4 regions of the Hathewaya histolytica genome follow, and region 1 is predicted to be linked to each of the others. Evidence: riboswitches for the same ligand, from Rfam matches in the RefSeq annotation. Region 1 holds a riboswitch; each other region holds the start of a gene.
What was found. A riboswitch is a leader RNA that binds a small molecule or an ion and turns the genes downstream of it on or off. The one in region 1 is predicted to bind cobalamin.

Region 1 (3,215 bases):
AACTCATTACAGAATATATCATTTTTTTAGTTTCCCCTGTATAAGCACCTTCTCCATGAAGAAAAGTTACGCCTCTACCTAGTTTTTCTAAGATGATTTTTTTAACCCCTTCTGGGTCCCTTGTCACAACAAATATAAGTTTTTTCTTATCCAATCCTTCTATAACTTTATCTAAAACCATAGATTTTAAGTACATAGATATTATGGTGTATACAGCAATCTCAAATGTACCTAAGAATCCACCCACTGATACTATTAAAATATTTATAATAAATGTTATAGTTGAAATTTTAACCCCATAACGTTTTTTTACAATAACAGATATTATATCTGTACCACCTTCAGATGCTCTACTTCTAAATATTATTCCCATGCCTAATCCACAAAATGCTCCACCGCAAATAGTAGATACTAATATATCGTTAACTTTAAATACTGATGTAATATCCTTAGTTATAACCAAGAAAATTGACATAGAAATCATACCAATTAAACTATATACACCGAATTCCTTATCAAGCTCTTTAATTCCAATTATAAATAGTGGTATATTTATGAGAAATACAAAATATCCTGAAGGAATCTTAGTTATATATTGAATAATTAGCGCTATACCAGCTACACCACCTGCAATTAGCTTATGAGGAGTTATAAACATATTAACCGATATTGAATAAATAAGTGTACCTAATAAAACTGTAAAAAATCTTATTGACCTATCTTTCTTAATAGCCTTTTTGTCTATCAACGTTTCCACAAAAAAACCTCCTAATTTATTAAATAAAGTTATTAACTAGAATAACTTATTATTTAATATGAATTATACATTATATATTTTAATTTTCAAAGAAGCATCCTACTATATAAAAGCCCATGAGAAACTCATGGGCTAATCTAGAATTATGTTACTCTTTATTTTTCACATTTCAAACCTTTTTTGGCTGTATCAATAACTTTCTTTTTCCCTCTTAAATATCCAAAAAAGTAGCAAATTACTCCTGCACCAAGGGAAGCTTGTACAGCAAAAATAAGGCTCTCAACTTCACCACTAGGTGGTTCCCAAATGTTTTCAAACCAAGGTTTATAATTAGGATTAATTTCCGTTATAGCTTCCTCTGCTTTATCATCTGCTCCTAAAAATTCAGCCTTAGAATTAATTATTAATGGAGAGATAACAAGAATAACCACTAAAATAAGAAGTATAATATTCTTTTTAGATTTCCCCATGAATTATCCCCTCTTTTCTATAATCAATTAATAGATTAAATACTATTGTAGATAATATACCTTCCGCAATAGCTAGTGGTATTTGAGTTACAGCGAAAATACCCAAAAATTTTATGCATGATGCCATAAATCCGCCTACTGCATCTGGATGAGCTATAGCAAGTTGAATTGCTGTAACTATATAAGTTACTAGGTCTCCTAATGTAACAGCAATAAACACTGCTACAGAAGCTTTAACACCCATTTTTTTAGACATTTTATATACAAAATAAGATACCATTGGTCCAGCTACGGCCATAGAAAAAGTATTCGCACCTAAGGTTGTAAGTCCCCCATGTGCAAGTAAAATTGCTTGAAACAGTAAAACTATAACGCCTAAAACTGTCATTACTGTAGGTCCAAAAATAACTGCTCCTAATCCAGTACCAGTAGCATGTGATGAGCTACCTGTAACTGAAGGGATTTTTAATGCAGATAACATAAAAACAAATGCACCTGCTAATGCAATTAACATCTTTTTATTAGGCTCATCCTTAAAAATATCCTTTATCCTAATAATTCCTAAAATAAAGAATGGGATTGAAGCTACGAACCATATAACTACCCACTTCATAGGCAAATAGCCTTCAGCTATATGCATAGCCTTAGCATACAAAGGAGTTGTCATAAAGGTTAATAATAAGAAAGTAAAAACACCCCACTTTTTAAATTGTTTCATTAATATTCCTCCCTATATAATAATTAATATATATGTAAATCTTAAATAAACCCCATATAGATAAAAAACCCTAACCTTTCAGAAGGTTAGGGTTCAATCTTACAGTACTATAATATAAAACTTATAATTATCCATAAAAGCTTTATACTAGGATATAAATTAAGATTACACTTCCCTCCGAAGTTTACTTATATTTGTTTAGGCAGGTCTCCTGACTTAAGAATCCTTTTACTCCTCTACCTTCCCATATAAAAATACAGTGGCATTTTTGAGTTTCATCATCTTTTACAGTAGCGGGGGCTGTAGTGGAATTCAACCACTTTCCCTATTAATCTACAAATAGAACCTAAACATTACATTTTATTATTTTTTAATATATTTTAATATTATCATGTGAGATAATATTATGCAATAGTATAATAACACCTCTTAGGAGAAGTTATCTTTTCTTCGGCTTTTAATTTTTTTATAGCTTTATCCACTTCTTTTTTGTCAATACCAGTCTTTTCTGCTATCTCTCCAGCCTTTAGCGGTTCCCCTGCCTCTTTTAAACTATTTAAAACCATTTCTATTGTATTCATTCTTATTCCTCCTTTAGTCTATTATATATTTAAAGTTAATATAACCTTTCCATTTAAATTTTTAATTGAGAATCCATCCTCATTTAAAATACCATAAGAATTTTCACTTCCACCTTTAGGTATAGATATAGAACCAGGATTTATAAAAGTTACCCCGTCTATATGTTCTATACTTGGAATATGAGTATGACCACTTATCATAATATCTCCTATATTAAAATGAGGCATATTATCTTTATTAAAAATATGTCCGTGAGTTAAAAATATTTTCTTGTTATTAAAAAAAATTATACTATAATCACTAAGCATTGGATAGTCTATAAGCATTTGATCTACTTCACTATCACAATTTCCCCTTACGGCTATTATTTTATTTTTATACCTATTTAGGATTTTTGCAACATCCTTTGGATTATATTCTTTTGGTAAATCATTTCTAGGTCCATGATATAATACATCTCCTAAAATCCCTATATAATCTGCTTTTTCCTCTTCAAATCTTTCTAATGCTTTATTTAAAAAATATAAAGAACCATGAATATCAGATATAAACATAATCTTCATTTAAAACACCTCTTAACAAAACTAAGTAATTTTTTTTAAATAGATATATCAAACAACGATACTATCTCTTATATTATATCATATTTTTTGAAATTTAAAGAACACAAAGAACAATCAACCTGATA
Region 2 (3,215 bases), 730 kb from region 1:
CTAGTTACAATCGAAGAAGAAGATGTTTTAGAAGTTAGTTTATAGGGGAGGGTGACAACATGGATAAACTTTTAAAAGCTATAAGTAATTTAATAGCAATTATTTACGGGGTACTTTATATACCTATTATTTTAATGATATTAATTTTTGCACCAATTAAGGGTATAGCAGATGGAGTTAAAATAATTCAAACAGGGTATACAGTAACAAACGACTATATTTCTTTAATTATAGCAATTTTAATATTAACTTATATTTCACTTAGATTTAGAAATTTAAGAAAGATGTATGTTATGTTTCCTTCTTTATTTGAAACAATTAAATTTTTAACAATAACTAATTTATTTGTAGCCCTTGGAGTAGAGGTGCTAAATTGGAGTTATATTACTTTAAATACTGGTAGACATAGGTTTGGAATAATAATATTTATAATTTCTTTAATACTTTGGAGAGTATTTATATCTGTTTATTATTCTAAAAATCCTATTGCAGACTTTATGCTAAGGGATGAAGAGAAAATGCAAAATTACAGCGAAGGGGTTTAGCTGGAAAGGAGATCATAATATGAAAAAGTTTAGAGAAGAAGAATTATCTGAAGAAATTGGAGTTTTTAGTGAACATGAAAGAACTAATATAATAGATGAAGCTGAAAAGAATATTAATGAAGAGAATTCATACAAAAGATTTGAAGAAAATGAAGAAAAAGATGCTTTTATAACTCCTTCTATGAAAAATTTTAGAAAGGTGATAGGTGTACTATTCTTACTTTTTATGGTTTATTTTGGGGCTTTAGCAAATAAAGTAGGTACTGCAAATTATAAAACAAATCTTGTATCAGGAAAGACTGAGAATGTTAAGGTTGGAGATATGCTAAGCAAAGAAACACTTAAGCTAGAACCAAAAGACTTTTCAATAGAATCAGCCACGGGATATGGAAAAATAGAGCTTTCTATATGGAATTTTTCATCTAAAGAAGATGGAGATTATGTTCAAGTTTTTGTAGATGGATCCCCCCATACTGAACCTTTTGCAATTAGGCATAAGGCTGTAAAGATTGGAGTACCTGATAAAGGAGTAATTCAAGTAAGAGGAATAAGAGATGGGAGCAATAATGGAATAACTTACGCAGTTTTCTTTAATAAAACAGGAGAAACTTATTTAAATACAGTTCCATTAAATGCATCAAATATCTATACTTTAAAAAATATAAAATAAAAACATAATTAAGAGAAAGTAATTATTCTTTACCTTCATAAATATTGACACCATCCTTTCAATAGTATAAACTTGTTATATAAATTTATTTATACGAAATTTATAGAAATTTAAAACTAAATAACATGTTTTAGGTGCCTTTATAGGTGAAAAGGGAATGTGGTTAAAGTCCACAGCAGCCCCCGCTACTGTAAATGAGGACAAACCTTGCAATGCCACTCATAAGATGAGGAAGGGTAAGGGGAGGAAGATTCATAAGTCAGGAGACCTGCCTAAAAGTTTTAGATTAGGAGCATTCGGAGGGAAATGCAAATCTAAGATATGAAATGTTAAATATTCTGTATATAAAAGGCATAGCATATTGAAAGATACTCTCGGCTCTAAAGGGCCGAGTTTTTTTATTTAATAAAACATATAATTTAAGGAGGGCTTTTCTTTGAAAAAGGCTATTTTAGTTGTAAGCTTTGGAACTAGTTATGAGGACACAAGAAAGTTGACTATTGAGGCTATTGAAAATAGGGTAAAAGAAACTTACGGTGATTATGAAGTGAGACGTGCTTTTACTTCTCATATTATAATTAGAAAACTTAAAAGAGTTTATGATATGCATGTGGACACTCCAGAGGAAGCATTAGAAAAGCTTAACAATGAAGGTTTTGAAGAAGTTATAGTCCAACCTCTTCATTTAATACCTGGTGTAGAATTTGATTATATTAAGAAAATATTAACTCATGGTTATAAAGATGCCTTTAAGAGAATAGAAATTGGAAGACCTCTAATATACTTTAAGGGTGAGGAAGAAGGCCATCCAGATGATTACACTCTTATGGTAGATGCCATAAAAGAGCAAATTAAAGATCATAAAAACATCCTTTTCATGGGTCACGGTACTGCTCATTATTCTAATGCAGTATACTCTTGTTTTCAATGTGTGCTTCATGATGAGGGCATAAGAAATGTTTATATTGCAAACGTAGAAGGCTATCCTTATATAAACACAGCTTTAGAGCGTATGAAGGTTGATGGGGTAAAGGAAGTTACTTTAATGCCATTTATGTTAGTTGCAGGAGATCATGCTCAAAATGATATGGCTGGTGATGATGAAGACTCTTACAAGTCAATTTTAGAAGCAGAGGGAATGAAGGTTAATATCTATATGCACGGTCTTGGTGAGAATAAAAAGATTCAAGACTTATACCTTCAACATTTAGATGATGCTATAGAAGGAAGATATAAAGAACTTGGAAAAAACCAAAAGGGAATGAAGTAAAGTATTTAATATAGAAAGTTAAATATAATTAATAAGGGAAAATAATTAAAGTGAGATAGAATTAAATCGGGAGATGAATTTCATATGGCAAGAATAATGTTTCAAGGTACTGGTTCTTCAGTTGGTAAGAGTATTTTAGTTACTGCTCTTTGTAGAATATTAAAACAGGATGGTTATAAAGTGGTTCCTTTTAAATCTCAAAATATGAGCCTTAATTCTTATATAACACTAGACGGTAAGGAAATGGGAAGAGCTCAGGTACTTCAAGCTTATGCTTGTGGTATGGAACCAGAGGCATTTATGAATCCTATTTTACTTAAACCTACAGGGGACAAAAATTGTCAGGTTATTGTAAATGGTAAAGTTCATTGTAATTGCACAGCCATGGAATATCATAAAATGAAACCTCAATTTAGCAAAATGCTAAAGGAACAGTTCGAGGAAATGGAAAAGGAATATGACGTAGTTGTAATGGAGGGTGCTGGTAGTCCTGCAGAAATTAATCTAAGAGATAATGACATTGTAAATATGGGTATGGCAGAACTTGTAGACGCACCAGTTCTTTTAATTGGTGATATAGATAAGGGTGGAGTATTTGCATCACTTGCTGGAACCATGGTTTTATTTAATGAAGAGGAGAAAAAAAGGGTTAAGGGAACTATTATAAACAAGTTTAGAGGAGATGTAGAAATTCTAAAACCAGGACTAACTATGCTTGAAGATATTATAA
Region 3 (3,215 bases), 180 kb from region 1:
ATAAATTTTGAAGAATTACATTTATTATAATATATAAATATAAAGAAGGTTACGTTAGTATATAGGGGGTGAGGTGGGAAAATGAAAAGTGCAATATTAGAAAAAGGCCAAGAAACATATAGTTATCTTGGTGAAATTTTTAATGCTATAGATAATGAGCAGCTAAGATACAATTGGTTAATTACAGATTGTGAATGCTATCCTATAAATAAAAAATATGAAAACCTATTTTCTAAGGAATATATTTGGCTTACAGGTGAAGAACTTACAGATATTATAAATGAAGAGGATATGCAGTTTATTTGGGGAGTTTTTTCTGGATTTCCTAAAGAAAATAATCTTGAAGAAGTTTTAAAATATGATTTACCATTTGCAGATGGGTATGAGGGATTTTGGATAGATGATGTAGGAATTCAGCATCCCCTTGCTAGTATTGAAATTGTTCCTTGGGATAGTTCTCTTACATTATTTACTAGTAAACATGATGATCTAGTAGATAAGTTTAGAGCTAGTTTTCCTTTATCAGAAGATTTATATGCACAAAACACAAGAGATAATTCTGAAATTAATTATATAGAAAAGTTGTTAATAGAGGAATTAGGCAGAAGAAATATTGAACTTAATGAAAAAACATTACATCAAAAATATTTTATTTGGAATAAGTTATATTCAGAAAGAAAATCTTTAGTTAAAGATGAAGATATTATAATCTGTATAAATAAAATCTTAGATGAAAACTTAAAATAATAAATCTATACAAATACTTTATGAAAAGTATTTGTATAGATTACATTAAGTAATTATCAAAGATTAGTTATCTAAATGGAACAATTATAAATTAAGCGTTGTAGTGTTAAGTTATGAAGTTACATATGATATGGAAATAGTAATCTAGGAATAAAAGAAAAATATTTCAAGGTCTATTGTCTTATTTCCATAAATGATATATAATTCAGTTAAAACCAAATATTATAGACAAGAGGTTGATATTTAAAAATACATTAAAAGGGAATATGGTGCAATTCCATAACAGCCCCCGCTACTGTGAGAAGGACGAAAGCTTATTAAAGAACATATTTTTATGTTTTTAGTCACTGGTAATACTGGGAAGACTTAAGCAAGTAGAATGATTTCGAGTCAGGAGACCTGCCTTTATGTTTTGCTACTCAAGCAATGTCGGTGGGATCTTGACTTGATTATTTTAATGGAAGTAATAAGTATTTTTATTGTGACTTATTATTTATAATTAAGTTTTTAATAATCTGTTTTAAGAGAGAACCGAATTTCGGTTCTCTTTTTATTTTTTGGTTAGTGTGAAAATTTAACGCTAGCTATTTTAATAGACTATATAATAGTCAATAAAAAATTATAAAGGGGGAATAAAAATGAAGACCAAAAGTATGAAGGCAAAAAGAATCTTTGGTTTGTTATTGGTGCTGTTCATGATGATAATGGCAGTTCCTACATCAGTTTCAGCTGCTGTAACTGGAGAAATTTCTTTAGAAACAACACTGACTGATGGTGTTACACTAAAAGGCAGTAAAAAAACATTTGACGTTATGGCAAGACTAGATGGTAAGAAAATTCCAAGCGAGGTTACTCTCAATGGGGAAGAGGTAAAGCCAAACTGGGATGATCAAAACAAGACAAGCTATACAATTAAATTTAAACAGGAAGGCAAAAATATTGTTGTTGTAAAGGCTTCTGCTAACAATAAAACAGAAACTAAGACCTATGCAATTACATACAAAAAAGCTTTAGATGGTGAATTGATTGGTCATGCCACATGCACAGTAGAAGCATTAACCATTGGTAGAGGCTTTATAGTTGAACCTATAAGGGTTCCTCTTTATGAAGGAGAAAATTCTGCGCAGGTACTTGATCGTATTCTTACTGAAAAAGGCTTTTCTTATAACCATACTGGGAGATTAGAGAGCTCTTTTTATCTATCAATGATAGGAGATGGTGGAGTATTTAAGAAAGGCTGCAAGGATAATGAAAAAGCTCAAAAATTGAATGCTCCTATAAATATCGAGAATAAAGTTCCAAGTAATCTGAAAAAAATTTTGGAGAAAGAAGGACACTGGCCACCAGATGAACTATCTGATTCTAAATCTTTAGGAGAGTTTGATTATACTTTTATGTCAGGATGGATGTACGCTGTAAACAATGTATTCCCAAATGTAGGGTTTTCAGATTCTTATTTAGGTGATGGTGATGTATTGCGTGCACAGTTCACTTTATTTGGATATGGTTCAGATATTGGTGGTGGATATGCTATGGGTGGTGAAAGCACAGACTTTTATAAAGTAGCTAATAAAGATCAGTTGTTATCATTGCTTTCATCTATAAATTCAGATAAGAATAAAGAAGAAATACTATCAAAAGATTTGGTTAAAACAACATATGAAGAAGCAATGAAAGTAGCATCTCAATTAGATGCTACACAAAAATCAATAGATGAGGTTTACGCAAAATTAAATAAAGTTTTGAAGTAGATGTTACATTAAAATATAGGATCACTTTTGGGGAAGGGGTTAAATATGATATTTAACAAAGATATTAAGATAATAAGAAAAATAATATTTATAATTTCATTTATTGTTTTTCTCTTTTCAGGAATTAGTTTAATTAATGTGATATATAAATCACACAAGAATAAAAAATTAAACGATGAATTATCTAATACACTTTCCCAAATAGTTGAAAATCAATTAAATAAAAATAACACTGATAATAGAAATCTTATTCAGGAATTACTTGATATAAATAGTGATATAAAAGGAAGTATAAAGATTGAGAATACAAAAATAAATTATCCAGTAGTTCAATGTGAAAATAATGAATTCTATATTAAAAATGATATTAAAAAGAATGAAAGTAAGTATGGAACTATTTTTATTGATTATAGAAATAAATTAACTAGTAATAGTTTATCAGGACAAAATATAGTTTTATATGGTCACAATATGAAGGACGGAAGTATGTTTGCAGATTTAAAAGGTTTTCGGGATAGAGAGTTTTTTAATAATAACAATGTAATAGAATTAACTATATTTCCTGAAAAATATAAATTTCAAGTATTCTCCGTCCTTATTATAGAGGCGGACTTTGATTATAGAAAGACTTTCTTTAATAATAGTAAAGATATGGATAGCTATTTAAAAAGAATACAAAAGTCAGCATTATATTTTAAAGATACAGAGTTAAATTGT
Region 4 (3,215 bases), 110 kb from region 1:
TATTGCTACTGACTAATGATGGTGAATTTGAACATAAATTAATGTATCCTGAAAAGCATGTTGAAAAAACCTATTTCTTTTGGGCTTTGGGTTCCTTAGATGAGGAAGATAGGAAGGAATTGGAGCAAGGAGTTTACATTTCGAAAGGTGAAATACTAACGAAACCTGCAAAAATAAAAATTGATAAAAGTGGAATGTATAAAGAACTCAACTATAAAATGCCTATTGAGAATTTATATAATATAGATTCAGGTCAATATAATCAGCCTGTGGTTTCTGGATATCTTACTATTTCAGAGGGACGTAAGCATCAAGTGAAACGTATGTTAAAGGCAGTAGGGTGTTATGTTGTATATTTAAAAAGGATTTCCATTGGGGGATTAATGTTAGATGAATCCTTAGAAAAAGGTCAGTATAGGTCATTGACAGAATTAGAGGTTCAAAAGTTACTAGGAAATTTATGAAAAATTTTTGTGTTAAATTCTACTTTTGGTAATTTGGTGTATTTCTTTATAGAACGTTTAAACAATTAATTATAGTTTATGGGGCTAGAGTATTGTTAAAAATACGTGGTAGATAATAAAAGGGGGATTGAGCATTTTGGAGTATAAATTACTTAAAAGGTCAGAACTTTCATTATTGGGACAAGTTGATAGAAAAGAAGTAGTAAATGAGGTTTATTATTTTAGGAATAATAAGCTTGAAATAGTAAATGAATTTTATAATATTGAAAGTTGGAATTTGAAAGAACTTAATGAATATATTATTAGATTAGAAGATATATATGATAGGAATGGAATAATATATGGAGCATTTGATAACAATAAAATTGTAGGTTTAGCAGCCTTAGAAAGCAAATTTATTGGCAGAAATAATGACCAACTTAAACTTGATATGTTATATATAAGTAATAATTATCGTAAAAAGGGTATAGGAAAGAATTTAGTTAATTTGTTATCTAAAAGAGCAAAAGAGTTAGGTGCTAAAAGCCTGTACATATCGGCTACACCCTTTAAAAATACAGTAGGTTTTTATTTTTATATGGGTGCAAAAGTAGCCAGTGAAGTAAATAAAGAATTGTATGAATTAGAACCCTATGACATACATATGGTATTAGAATTATAATAATTAATCTTTTGTGATGGAATTTTCAAAATTATTTGCTTAATTTGATTGTAGTATGTTAAAATGATTTTATAAAATTGAATATGTTAAAATTAGGTTTAATAGATATTAATATCTATTAATTAAAAGGGAAGTGGGTTTGAATCCCACGCGGTCCCGCCACTGTAATAGATGAGTTCCTACAATTATGCCACTGGGAAACTGGGAAGGCTGTAGGAATGTTGATGCTTAAGCCAGGAGACCTGCCTATTTTAATATACTTATAACTCTACGAGCGATAGGGGGTATATATATGTTTGAAAAATATTTTTTTGAATAAATAGCCCTTTGACAATTGTTAAAGGGCTATTATTTATGGGGAAAAATATTTTTTTGGCATGGTAAATAATATAATCTATGTTATTAGCTTAAATAATTTACAAAATAAATTATTAAAATATCTTATATGTAATATATTTTCAAAATATGAGATAAGCATAATTAAATGGTATATTTTTTAAATTATATTCTTGATAAAAAATAAGCCGTATGATATTATTAAATGCAAATAATATGCATTTGCATTTAATAATAAGCATTTTGGAATATTCATAAAATGCAAAAGGGGGTAGGGAAGAGATTTAAATTAAAAAGTCATAGGATTAAAAATTATCTGTTATAAGAACGATATTTGGGAGGTATACTATGAAGAAAATACTTAGCATTATATTAGCTATATTAGTGATTGTAAGCCTAGGGGGGTGCTCACAAGGCAATGATAAGAAAAAGTCGGAAGCAAGTAAGAGTATTGAGGTAGAAGATATTAATGGAGATAAAATTGTTTTAAAGAAACCAGCTGAAAAGATATTTTTAGGTTTTTACATAGAAAATTATTTTGCTATATCTGGAGATTTTAAATTAGATAGAATTGTTGCAATGTCAAAAGGAGAAACAAAAGACTTAATGAATGCAATGTGGTCAAAATATGCAAAAGTAGCTCCAAATCTAGAAAATTGCATAGACACAGGATCCATTTATTTAGATAGTTTTAGTATGGAAAAGTTAATCGAAGCAAAACCAGATTTGGTTATCCTTGCACCTTATCAAGCTAAAAAGCTAGGAGATGGTATTAAGACAATTAAAAATCTTGGGATTCCTGTAGCGGTAGTTGATTACAATTCATTTACTTTAGATAAACATATAAAGAGCACAGAAATACTCGGTAAGCTTTTAGGAAAAGAAGAAAGGGCAAAGGAACTTATAGAAAACTATAAAAAGCAAATAAAAGATGTTGAAGATAGAGTAAAAGAAATACCAGAAAGTAAATTTAAATCAGTTTATTTTGAACTTGCAAGTCAAGGGCCAGAGACTTATGGAAACTCTTATGGAAGTTCTCTGTGGGGAAACATACTTAAAACTGCAAGATGTAACAACATAGCAAAAGAAAAAATTAAAGAGTACGGGCCATTAAATCCTGAATATGTTATTTCTACAAACCCAGAGGTTATAATTTTTTCTGGACAAACTAATTCTAAAGATGAGGGTAAAAAAAGATTTGAAATGGGCTTTGATGTAAAAAAAGAAAGATCCTTAGAAACTATGAATATGTATTTAAAAAGGCCAGGTTGGGATAACTTAAATGCAGTTAAAAATAAAGAAGTATATGGTGTTGATCACAGTGGACTTAGAACACTTTATGATTACGTATATCTTCAATACATTGCTAAAGCTATTCACCCAGAAAAGTTTAAAGATGTAGATCCACTAGCAAACTTAAATGAGTTCTATAAAAAGTATTTACCTGTAAAACCAGAGGGTACTTTTATGATAAAGGGGGAATAGGTAATGCAAACCCCAAAAGAAGTGCTGGAGGATTTAAATAAGGGAGAAGATATATACAAAAGTATTAACCGAAGAAGACTTCTTTTATTTGTTATAGTAACTGTAGTATTAGCCATGGTTTGTATTATAGATTTGGTTGTTGGACCATCTGGTATGCCACTATCTGATGTAATAAGTACATTGTTACAAGGACCAGGGAATACAAGTGTAAATTCAGCTGTAATGTGGTCTATAAGACTTCCAATGACTTTTACCTGTGTATTTGTTGG

Region 2: linked by a shared signal. The riboswitch ahead of FGL08_RS04375 (sirohydrochlorin cobaltochelatase) and the one ahead of FGL08_RS08210 (energy-coupling factor ABC transporter permease) in region 1 are both predicted to bind cobalamin.
Region 3: linked by a shared signal. The riboswitch ahead of FGL08_RS08985 (DUF4430 domain-containing protein) and the one ahead of FGL08_RS08210 (energy-coupling factor ABC transporter permease) in region 1 are both predicted to bind cobalamin.
Region 4: linked by a shared signal. The riboswitch ahead of FGL08_RS08665 (ABC transporter substrate-binding protein) and the one ahead of FGL08_RS08210 (energy-coupling factor ABC transporter permease) in region 1 are both predicted to bind cobalamin.

Annotation. Positions count from the first base shown of each region.
Region 1 covers NZ_LR590481.1:1,667,643-1,670,857, forward strand. Annotated here, with positions in the region: gene FGL08_RS08200 (YitT family protein) at 1-757, opposite strand, end outside; gene FGL08_RS08205 (energy-coupling factor ABC transporter substrate-binding protein) at 913-1,227, opposite strand; gene FGL08_RS08210 (energy-coupling factor ABC transporter permease) at 1,214-1,945, opposite strand; cobalamin riboswitch at 2,130-2,309, opposite strand; gene FGL08_RS08215 (HTH domain-containing protein) at 2,350-2,526, opposite strand; gene yfcE (phosphodiesterase) at 2,548-3,090, opposite strand.
Region 2 covers NZ_LR590481.1:940,756-943,970, forward strand. Annotated here, with positions in the region: gene FGL08_RS04360 (AAA family ATPase) at 1-45, shown strand, start outside; gene FGL08_RS04365 (hypothetical protein) at 60-545, shown strand; gene FGL08_RS04370 (hypothetical protein) at 565-1,215, shown strand; cobalamin riboswitch at 1,331-1,505, shown strand; gene FGL08_RS04375 (sirohydrochlorin cobaltochelatase) at 1,652-2,485, shown strand; gene FGL08_RS04380 (cobyric acid synthase) at 2,570-3,215, shown strand, end outside.
Region 3 covers NZ_LR590481.1:1,842,831-1,846,045, reverse strand. Annotated here, with positions in the region: gene FGL08_RS08990 (DUF2691 family protein) at 82-747, shown strand; cobalamin riboswitch at 964-1,168, shown strand; gene FGL08_RS08985 (DUF4430 domain-containing protein) at 1,386-2,498, shown strand; gene srtB (class B sortase) at 2,544-3,215, shown strand, end outside.
Region 4 covers NZ_LR590481.1:1,777,431-1,780,645, reverse strand. Annotated here, with positions in the region: gene FGL08_RS08675 (pseudouridine synthase) at 1-464, shown strand, start outside; gene FGL08_RS08670 (GNAT family N-acetyltransferase) at 601-1,125, shown strand; cobalamin riboswitch at 1,202-1,389, shown strand; gene FGL08_RS08665 (ABC transporter substrate-binding protein) at 1,810-2,946, shown strand; gene FGL08_RS08660 (FecCD family ABC transporter permease) at 2,950-3,215, shown strand, end outside.